Microbulbifer sp. A4B17: one gene and its partner. The protein of the gene in region 1 interacts with the protein of each later gene in a pairwise test. Links are inferred from orthologs where the notes say so. Each region holds a gene or a part of one and is shown in the gene's direction. Other genes may lie near its edges.

Evidence for each region. Proteins that work in one complex are often made in the same cells at the same time.
Region 2: the proteins of ptsN (region 1) and trkA interact in binary tests that used the Escherichia coli proteins (3 or more experiments, as listed by UniProt). The link is inferred for Microbulbifer sp. A4B17 from one-to-one orthologs.

What each region holds. Positions count from the first base shown.
Region 1 is NZ_CP029064.1:3,888,209-3,893,459, forward strand. The notes cover bases 958-3,932. They hold ptsN (PTS IIA-like nitrogen regulatory protein PtsN), read left to right. Parts: upstream 958-2,201; coding sequence 2,202-2,663; downstream 2,664-3,932. Other genes in these bases: BTJ40_RS17115 (RNA polymerase factor sigma-54), read left to right, coding at 958-1,710; hpf (ribosome hibernation-promoting factor, HPF/YfiA family), read left to right, coding at 1,908-2,198; rapZ (RNase adapter RapZ), read left to right, coding at 2,770-3,630; BTJ40_RS17135 (HPr family phosphocarrier protein), read left to right, coding at 3,650-3,919. In the rest of the region: lptB (LPS export ABC transporter ATP-binding protein), read left to right, coding at 1-52; more of BTJ40_RS17115, read left to right, coding at 247-957; mgtE (magnesium transporter), read left to right, coding at 4,021-5,251. UniProt on the Escherichia coli protein: Seems to have a role in regulating nitrogen assimilation.
Region 2 is NZ_CP029064.1:26,166-30,200, reverse strand. Bases 1-2,897 are described here. They hold trkA (Trk system potassium transporter TrkA), read left to right. Parts: upstream 1-704; coding sequence 705-2,090; downstream 2,091-2,897. Other genes in these bases: BTJ40_RS00100 (TrkH family potassium uptake protein), read left to right, coding at 2,177-2,897; rsmB (16S rRNA (cytosine(967)-C(5))-methyltransferase RsmB), read left to right, coding at 1-674. Outside these bases: more of BTJ40_RS00100, read left to right, coding at 2,898-3,628; BTJ40_RS00095 (efflux RND transporter periplasmic adaptor subunit), read left to right, coding at 3,725-4,035. UniProt on the Escherichia coli protein: Part of the constitutive potassium transport systems TrkG and TrkH. May regulate the transport activity of TrkG and TrkH systems. Binds to NAD(+) and NADH.

The sequences.
Region 1 (5,251 bases):
GGCCAATCAACAGGTACGCGAAGTCTATTTGGGACACGAATTTACCATTTGACGGCAAATGGTGACAAATGTAATCAAACAGTCAGTATATCGAGAATCACATCATATTTTACAAGCGGACTGACTCCTCAAATCACAATAGTCGGCACGCTTATTGCTTGTAATAGTTTGTAGGCCGGGGTAGTCTGCGCCATCTCGGGTTAACTTTGACAACCCCATTGTCGCACTGGCCTGCACCCCTAAACTATGAAGCAGTCTCTCCAGCTCAAGCTCGGCACACAGCTAACCATGACCCCGCAGTTGCAACAGGCAATACGCCTCTTGCAACTCTCAACACTGGATTTACAGCAGGAAGTCCAGGCAGCCCTCGACGGCAACCCAATGCTGGAGGCTGAAGGTGAGGATCTGGCTCCAACAACAAACACAGAGACTAACGGACAGCAAGAACTGCCACCCTCCACCACAAGTGAAGAGATAAACCACACCGCCAGTGAGGAAAAAGAGCTCGGAGAGACAGACTGGAGCCAGGATATCCCCACAGAGCTGCCGGTTGATTCTCATTGGGACGATATTTACAGCAGCTACAGCGCTCCTTCGGAGGGCGAAGACCCCAACTTCGAGCGCAACACCTCCACCGACACACTCCAGGATCACTTGCTCTGGCAATTAAATCTCACTGCACTATCCAGCCATGACAAGTGGATTGGCGAGCACCTCATTGATGCCATAAACCCAAATGGCCTGCTCAACACCAGCGTTAATGACGTTGCAACTTCCCTTCAAGTTGAAGAGGATGAGGTGGTTGCAGTCCTAAAAGCCGTACAACAATTCGAACCTGCCGGCTGCGGCGCACGGAGCCTTCAGGAGTGCTTGTTACTCCAGCTCCACCAGTTGCCAGAGGAAACTCCTTGGTTAAAAGAAGCGCAGACCATTATTGAGCGCCACCTGGAATTACTAGGGAAAAGAGATTTCAGGCAGCTCAGCCGACGTACACGCCTAAATGAAGCCCAGCTCGGCGAGGTAATTCGCCTTATCCAAACCCTCACCCCTAACCCAGGAGAAGAATTTAACGGCGAACAACCCGCCTATGTCATCCCCGATATTATTGTGTCTCGCAAGGAGCATCGCTGGCTTGTCGAGCTGAACCCGGAGATTACCCCCAAGATCCGTATCAATGGCCACTACGCTTCTCTAGTAAAACGGGCTGATAACTCGCAGGAAAATAACTTCCTTCGGGACCATCTTCAGGAGGCACGCTGGTTCCTTAAGAGCTTACAGAGTCGCCACGACACCCTACTAAAAGTCGCTACGTCCATTGTGGATAAGCAGCAAGGCTTTTTTGAGGAAGGCCCAGAAGCAATGAGACCGATGGTTCTGGCAGACATTGCTGAAACCATTGGCATGCATGAATCCACCATATCCCGAGTGACCACCCAGAAATACATGCTTACACCACGCGGGGTGTTCGAACTCAAGTACTTCTTCTCAAGCCACGTCAGCACAGATTCCGGTGAAGATGCCTCATCCACTGCTATTCGGGCCCTTATTCGTAAACTGATTGATAGTGAAGTGCCACGAAAACCGCTTTCAGATAATAAAATCACCCAGGAATTGGATAAACAGGGCATCAAGGTTGCGCGCCGAACGGTAGCGAAATACCGCGAATCCATGGGTATCCCCTCGTCAAGCGAAAGGAAACGGCTAATTTAGTGCCCTCCCCTGGCCGACCAATTATTTTGACCCACGATTCACCAGCAGTCACCACCTGCTGGCGCCCTCCACCGCCCAGCCTGCAACCAAAACCCAAAATTTGAGTGTATCCTTCCATTCTGGCCCACTTCCTAGTAGGGTTGCGACCCGATAGGGGGGTGAGTGCCGGCTTGTGATGCACCGTTAAGGAGAAATCCATGCAGATCAATATCAGTGGCCACCACGTCGACGTTACCTCACCTATGCGCAGCTACTGCGAAAGCAAAATGGAGAAGCTGTCCAGGCATTACGACAACATCACCAACGCGCAGGTTATTTTATCTGTCGAGAAGCTGATCCAAAAAGCTGAAGCGACAGTACATATCAATGGTCACGACCTCTGTGCTGGATCTGAGGACAGAGATATGTACGCGGCAATTGATGCGCTCACCGATAAGCTGGACCGCCAACTGAAAAAACACAAAGAGAAGTTGCAGAACCATCGCTGAACTATGACACTGGAAGCATTACTCTCTCCCCGCCTCAGCCTTTGCCATCTGGCGGGGAGCAGCAAAAAAAAGCTACTGCTCAATATTGCCCAGGCCATCGCCGAACAATATCCCCAACACGACTCCGATACAGTTTTTAACCAGCTGATCGCCCGTGAGCGCCTGGGCTCCACCGGTATAGGTGATGGTGTCGCCATCCCCCATTGCAGGCTGCCCGGCTGTGATAGCCCCATCGGGGTTCTCTGCACCACTCAGCCCGCCATAGATTTTGACTCTGTCGATCGCCAACCTGTCGACTTACTGTTTACTCTCCTGGTCCCCGAAGATGCGGAACAGGAGCACTTGGATACGCTGGCAGAGATTGCCGCTCTGTTTTCCGATAGCTTGGTAAGAGATAAGCTAAGGCAGGCACAAAGTAGTGATGAGCTCTATGCCCTAGCTATTGACAGCACTGCGGCCGCCTGAGGACGTTTCGGTTAACGACTGACGCCCAGCACTGAAATGCGCCCCCGGTGCCCGGGTAGTGCAGCAAGCGGAATAATAAAGACTTGACCAAAGAGAAGGGCTCTCTATGCGCTTGGTGATAATTAGTGGCCGCTCTGGATCCGGCAAAAGTTCTGCCCTACAGCTATTGGAGGATGTCGGTTTTAACTGCATCGACAACCTTCCCACCAGTCTGCTCCCGGAGCTGGTTAAACGGGTAAGAGCACAGCCGCCTAAAGAAAATACCCCGCTGGCCCTGGGTGTCGATGCCCGTAATCTCTGGCAGGACATCAGACAGGCTCCGGGCGTTATTGAGTCCCTGCGCGAGGCTGGTGTCCAGTGCGATGTTATCTACCTCGATGCCCGCGAGCCGGTGTTGGTTCAGCGATTCAGCGAGACACGGCGCAAACACCCCCTCAGCAACGATTGCACTCATTTGCTCGAAGCTCTCAATCAGGAAAAAGAGCTGCTCACCCCCATCTCCACTATCGCGGATATGGTTATTGATACCAGTACCCTGAGCTTGCACCAGTTGCGCGAATTGATAAAAAACCGCGTTGTCGGTGAACAATCAAGCAGTATGGCAATCCTGTTCCAATCCTTTGGATTTAAGCATGGGGTACCTGTAGATGCGGACTTGATATTTGACCTCCGCTGCCTACCCAACCCTTATTGGGAGCCGGCCCTTAGGGAAAAAACCGGAAAGGATATTGAGGTTGCGGAGTTCTTGCGCTCACACCCTGAGACAGCAAAGATGGAGGCCGACATAACCGGCTTTCTGGAGAACTGGCTGCCCTATTACCAGAAAAGTAACCGCAGCTATACCTGTATCTCTATCGGCTGTACTGGAGGGCGGCATCGATCTGTGTACATGGTCGAGCAGCTGGTAAAGAAGTTTTCCAAAGAGTTCGATAATGTGCAGATCCGCCACCGGGAACAGCAAAAATAAATTTTCGCCAACCAGAGCTATGCAGAAACACCAGCTTACCATCATCAACAAACTCGGCTTGCACGCCCGTGCCGCAAGCAAGTTCGCTCAGACCTCCTCTCGGTTCTGCTCCAATATCAAAGTGCACTGCCAGGGCAAGGCCGTAGATGGAAAAAGCGTTATGGCCCTGATGTTACTGGCCGCAGGCAAGGGCACAGAGCTGGAATTGGAAATAGAGGGCGCTGACGAAACGGCTGCCCTGGAAGCTATCAGCTCACTGATCTCCGATCGATTCGGCGAAGCCGAATAGAGGCCGGTATACTATTGCCGGGAAAAGGCTCATCCATAAATTTTTAATCATTGGGCTTTTTCACCACCTCCCACATTCACCATTAGCAGTAAGGATTTGTTGTGCCCAGCTCCCCCCAAGCCGAAATTAAATTCCGCGCGCAGAATCAGCTGGGTGAGCTGTATGCCGCGCTGGATAGCGGTACAGGGCAAGAAGTTCGGCGCATGCTCAAGACCCTGACTCCCCAGAGTATTGCGCAGCTGCTGGAGAGCTCCCCACCGCGTATTCGCCAAGTGCTTTGGAATCTGGTGGACAGGGAAATAGAAGGTGAAGTCCTGCAGGAACTCACCGACGATGTGCGCAGCCAGATTCTCGCCACTATGGATACCGAGGAAATGGTAGAGGTGATGGAAGGCCTGGATGCCGACGACATCGCCGATATACTCCAGCAGCTGCCAGAGCGAGTCGTTGCCGAAGTGCTCTCGTCGATGACGGAGACCGACCGACTCAGGGTTGAAAGTGTCCTCGCCTACGATGAGAGCACTGCCGGCGGCTTGATGGATACAGACACCATCTCTGTCCGCCCCAACCTTACGCTGGATGTAGTACTTCGTTACCTGAGGCGCCATGAGCAGTTGCCAGAGTCCACCGACAGCCTTTTTGTTATTAACCGCAGGGGCCAGTATATCGGCCTCTTACCACTGTCCAAACTCCTTACTACCGACCCATCGGTAACAGTTCGCGAAGTGGTCAATACCGATGTGGAGCCAATTCCGGCAGATATGCCCGACACCGAAGTTGCGCGGCTATTTGAAAAGTATGACTGGATTACCGCTCCCGTAGTCGATGAGGACAATCGTCTTCTAGGGCGTATTACCATTGATGATGTGGTAGACGTAATCCGCGAAGATGCGGATCACTCACTGATGAGCCTCGCTGGCCTCGATGAAGAGGAAGATACCTTCGCCCCCGTAAGACGCACCGCACGGCGACGGGCCGTATGGCTGGGTATAAACCTGCTCACAGCACTTCTCGCCTCCTGGGTAATCAGCCTCTTCCAGAATACCCTGGACAAAGTGGTAGCACTGGCAGTCCTGATGCCAATTGTCGCCAGTATGGGAGGCGTGGCCGGCAGCCAGACGCTGACGGTTGTCATTCGCGGTATGGCCTTGGGCCAGATAGGGCGTAGCAACTTGAGTTGGCTGCTCTCCCGTGAATTGGGCTCTGCAGCGCTCAACGCCCTGCTCTGGGCTTTGGTGATGGGACTGATAACCGCCATGTGGTTTGGCGATATATGGATTGCGGTCATTATCGTTGCTGCCATGATAATCAACCTGTTAACCGCCGCACTCG
Region 2 (4,035 bases), 3.9 Mb from region 1 along the record:
TTTCAGTCACAGCGCTACCAGGCTTTGCCGAGGGCTTGGTCAGTGTGCAGGATGAGTCCGCGCAATTGGCGGCCCTGCTGTTACACCCGCAGGAAAATGCCCGGGTGTTGGACGCATGTGCTGCACCCGGTGGCAAGAGTTGCCATTTATTGGAGCAGGAATCCAGCATTCAGTTGAGCGCGTTGGATATTGAGGAAGACCGCCTGGTGCGGGTCGAGGAAAACCTCGAGCGCAACGGGCAGAGTGCCAAGCTTATCTGTGCCGATGCCACAGCCCCGGATGAGTGGTGGGACGGGCAGCAATACGACCAGATACTTCTGGACGCACCCTGCTCGGCAACCGGAGTAATTCGCCGCAACCCGGATATCAAACTATTGCGCCGGGAAGAAGACATCGCCGAGTTAGTCGCTTTGCAGGGCAAGGTCCTGCGCGCCCTGTGGCCCCTGGTTAAACCGGGCGGGCAGTTGCTTTACGCCACCTGTTCCAGCCTACCGGCGGAAAACAGTGAAGTCGTCGCAGCGTTCATTGCGGAGACTGAGGATGCGAGCGACAATACTCCCGAACTGCTAAACGATAAGCCCTGGGGCGAGAAACAAGTTACCGGTATGCAGCTTCTGCCCCAAACCGGCGGCGGTGACGGTTTCTACTACGCTCTGCTGAGCAAAGCCGAATAACAGCGGCGCAGACCGCGAGTCTCATCCGATATGAAAATTGTCATTCTAGGCGCCGGCCAGGTGGGCGGCTCTCTGGCGGAGGCATTGGCTTCCGAGCGCAATGATATTGTCCTGGTGGACAGCGACGAGAAAACCCTGCGTGAACTGCGCGACCGCATCGATATCGGCGTGGTACTGGGCCACGCCTCTCACCCGGATATTCTGATGGAGGCCGGAATTGAGGATGCGGATATCCTGGTCGCAGTGACTAACAACGATGAGACCAATATGGCGGCCTGCCAGATTGCGCACTCGCTGTTTCGCGTGCCCACCAAAATCGCCCGTGTACGTGCCTCCTCTTATCTGCAATACCCGGAATTATTCGATACCCAGGCTATCCCCATCGATGTACTGATCAGCCCAGAGCAACTGGTTTCAGAGTATATCTCCCGCCTGATGGAACATCCCGGTGCCTTGCAGGTGTTGGACTTTGCCGGCGGCCGCGTACAGCTGGTAACAGTTTTGGCGGTTCAGGGCGGGCCTCTTGTTGGGCACCAGCTGCGCTATTTGCGCGAGCATATGCCCAAGGTGGACACCCGCGTAGCTGCGATTTACCGCCGTAACCGGCCGATTATTCCCCAGGGCGATACGGTGATCGAGGCCGGTGATGAGGTATTCTTTATCGCCGCGCGAGCGGATATTCGCGCAGTGATGAGCGAGCTGCGGCGGCTGGAACACGGTTATAAACGGGTGGTGATCGCCGGAGGCGGCAATATTGGCTTGCGCCTGGCGACCAGGCTGGAGAATCGCTATTCGGTAAAAATTATTGAGCAGAGCCACGAGCGCTGTGTATTTTTATCCGAAGAGTTGTCCCACACCATTATCCTGCACGGCAGCGCTTCAGATCAGGAGCTACTGCTGGAAGAGAGCATTGAAGATACCGATGTTTTTCTCGCGCTTACCAATGATGACGAGGCTAATATCATGTCGTCCCTGTTGGCCAAGCGCTTGGGCGCACGTAAAGTAATGACCCTGATTAACAACCGTGCCTATGTAGACCTGGTGCAGGGTGGAGAAATCGATATTGCGATTTCCCCTCAACAAAATACGATCGGCAGCCTGCTGACCCACGTGCGCCGGGGAGATATGGTCAACGTCCACTCCCTGCGTCGCGGAGCCGCAGAGGCCATTGAAGTTATCGCCCATGGCGATGAACGCACGTCGAAAGTTGTGGGCCGCAAGATCGAAGATATCGATTTACCCGAAGGTGCCTCAATAGGCGCCATAGTGCGGGAAACGGAAAACGGCAGCGAAGTATTGATGGCTCACGATGATGTCATCGTGCAGAGCGATGACCACGTGATTGTCTTCCTGGTAGACCGTCGCCAAACCCGGCATGTTGAACAGCTGTTCCAAGTTGGTTTTGGCTTTTTCTGATCAACTAATTATTTCATTTTCCGGCGACAACGGTCTGCGCCGTCCAGATAACATTGCAACAAATAACGATAGGCTGATAGGCGCCAATGCGAATTGCGGTAATTGCGCGAGTTTTTGGAATTCTCTTGACGGTGTTCAGCCTGACCCTGCTGCCGCCGATCGGCGTATCCCTATGGTATGAAGATGGCACCCACAGCGCATTTGTTGCAGCCTTTGTAATTACCCTTATCACCGGCCTTTTTATGTGGTTGCCGGTGCACGATCTGCGCGAGGACCTGCGCACCCGCGACGGCTTCGTGGTGACATCACTGTTCTGGCTGGTACTGGGCAGCTTCGGTGCACTGCCCTTTATCATCAGTCCGCAACCGGACTTGAGTATTACCGACTCTATTTTTGAATCGATCTCCGGGCTTACCACCACTGGCGCTACGGTAATTACCGGGTTGGACTCGCTACCACCAGCCATTCTCTACTACCGCCAGCAACTGCAGTGGTTCGGCGGTATCGGCGTAATTGTTATCGCATTGGCAATCCTGCCCATGCTGGGCATCGGGGGTATGCAGCTGTACAAGGCGGAAATTCCCGGCCCGGTAAAAGATACCAAATTAACCCCGCGTATCGCCGAGACAGCCCGGGCTCTGATTGTTATTTATGTGATCCTCACGATTCTCTGCGGTATCGGCTACTGGTGGGCAGGCATGACGGTATTCGATGCCGTCGGCCATGCATTTTCCACCGTAGCCAACGGGGGATTTTCTACCCACGATGACAGCATGGGGTTTTATGCCCACAATCGCGCGATCATGATTATTTGTATCGTGTTTATGTTTACCGCTGCCATCAACTTCGGCCTGCACTTCTTTGCATTTCGCAACAGGACCCTCAGCCACTATTGGCGCGATTCAGAATTTCGCTTTTACGTTATGTTGATTCTTGGTGCCGGCCTGTTAGTCAGCTGTTACCTGTGGATCTTGAATATTTTTTCCCCCGGTAACAGCTTACTGCATGGGTTTTTCCAGGTAGTCTCGATCAGTACCACCGCCGGTTTCGCCTCGGAAAATTTCTCAGCCTGGCCAGTATTCCTGCCCTACGTTCTTTTACTGCTGGGGATTCTCGGCGCCTGCGCCGGCTCCACCTCTGGAGGAATTAAAGCGGTGCGCGGTATGCTGATTATGAAATCCGGTATGCGCGAGCTGAATCGCCTGGTTCACCCCAATGCGGTAATTCCTATCAAGATCAATCGAAAAATCGTTCCCGACCGGGTTACCGATGCAGTTTGGGGTTTTTTTGCGGTCTATGTATCGTCCTTCTTTATCCTCGCCATTATCGTGATTGCCACTGGCGAGGACTTTGTCACTTCCGTTACCACCGTCGCCTCCTGCCTGAGTAATATCGGTCCCGCCCTGGGCGAAGCCTCTGCCCACTATGGCGCGGTTAATGAAGTCGCCAAATGGTTCCTGATTCTCGCGATGCTGATGGGACGCCTGGAAATTTTTACTCTGTTAGTACTACTTACCCCAGCTTTTTGGCGCCATTAACGACACAGCATGTCATAGCCGCGCTAACGCGTGGCAATATTTTTTAGTTTCTGCCACAGTTGCTGTTTACAGGAAGTAACTAATAAAAAAGGCTGTATGAGCAGAGATACCAGCGCGCTGCTCGGTCAACTCAAAATTGATCGGGAAACAGCGCCCGAACCCAGTTCCCCATCGCGCAAAGTTATATTGGCGGCATCTGTCGGCCTAGTTACTGGCATAGTTATAGGCCTTGCCGGCGCTTCTCTATTTGCAGAAGACAGTACACCAGTGCTCCCCCAAAGTAGCGAACCTCAAGCCAAGACTCTCAGCTTGATTCCCAGGGAGGAAAAATTTCACGAGACCATTCTTAATGCTTCCGGCTATATCACACCGAGGCGCATGGCTACGGTCTCTGCTGAAGTAATGGG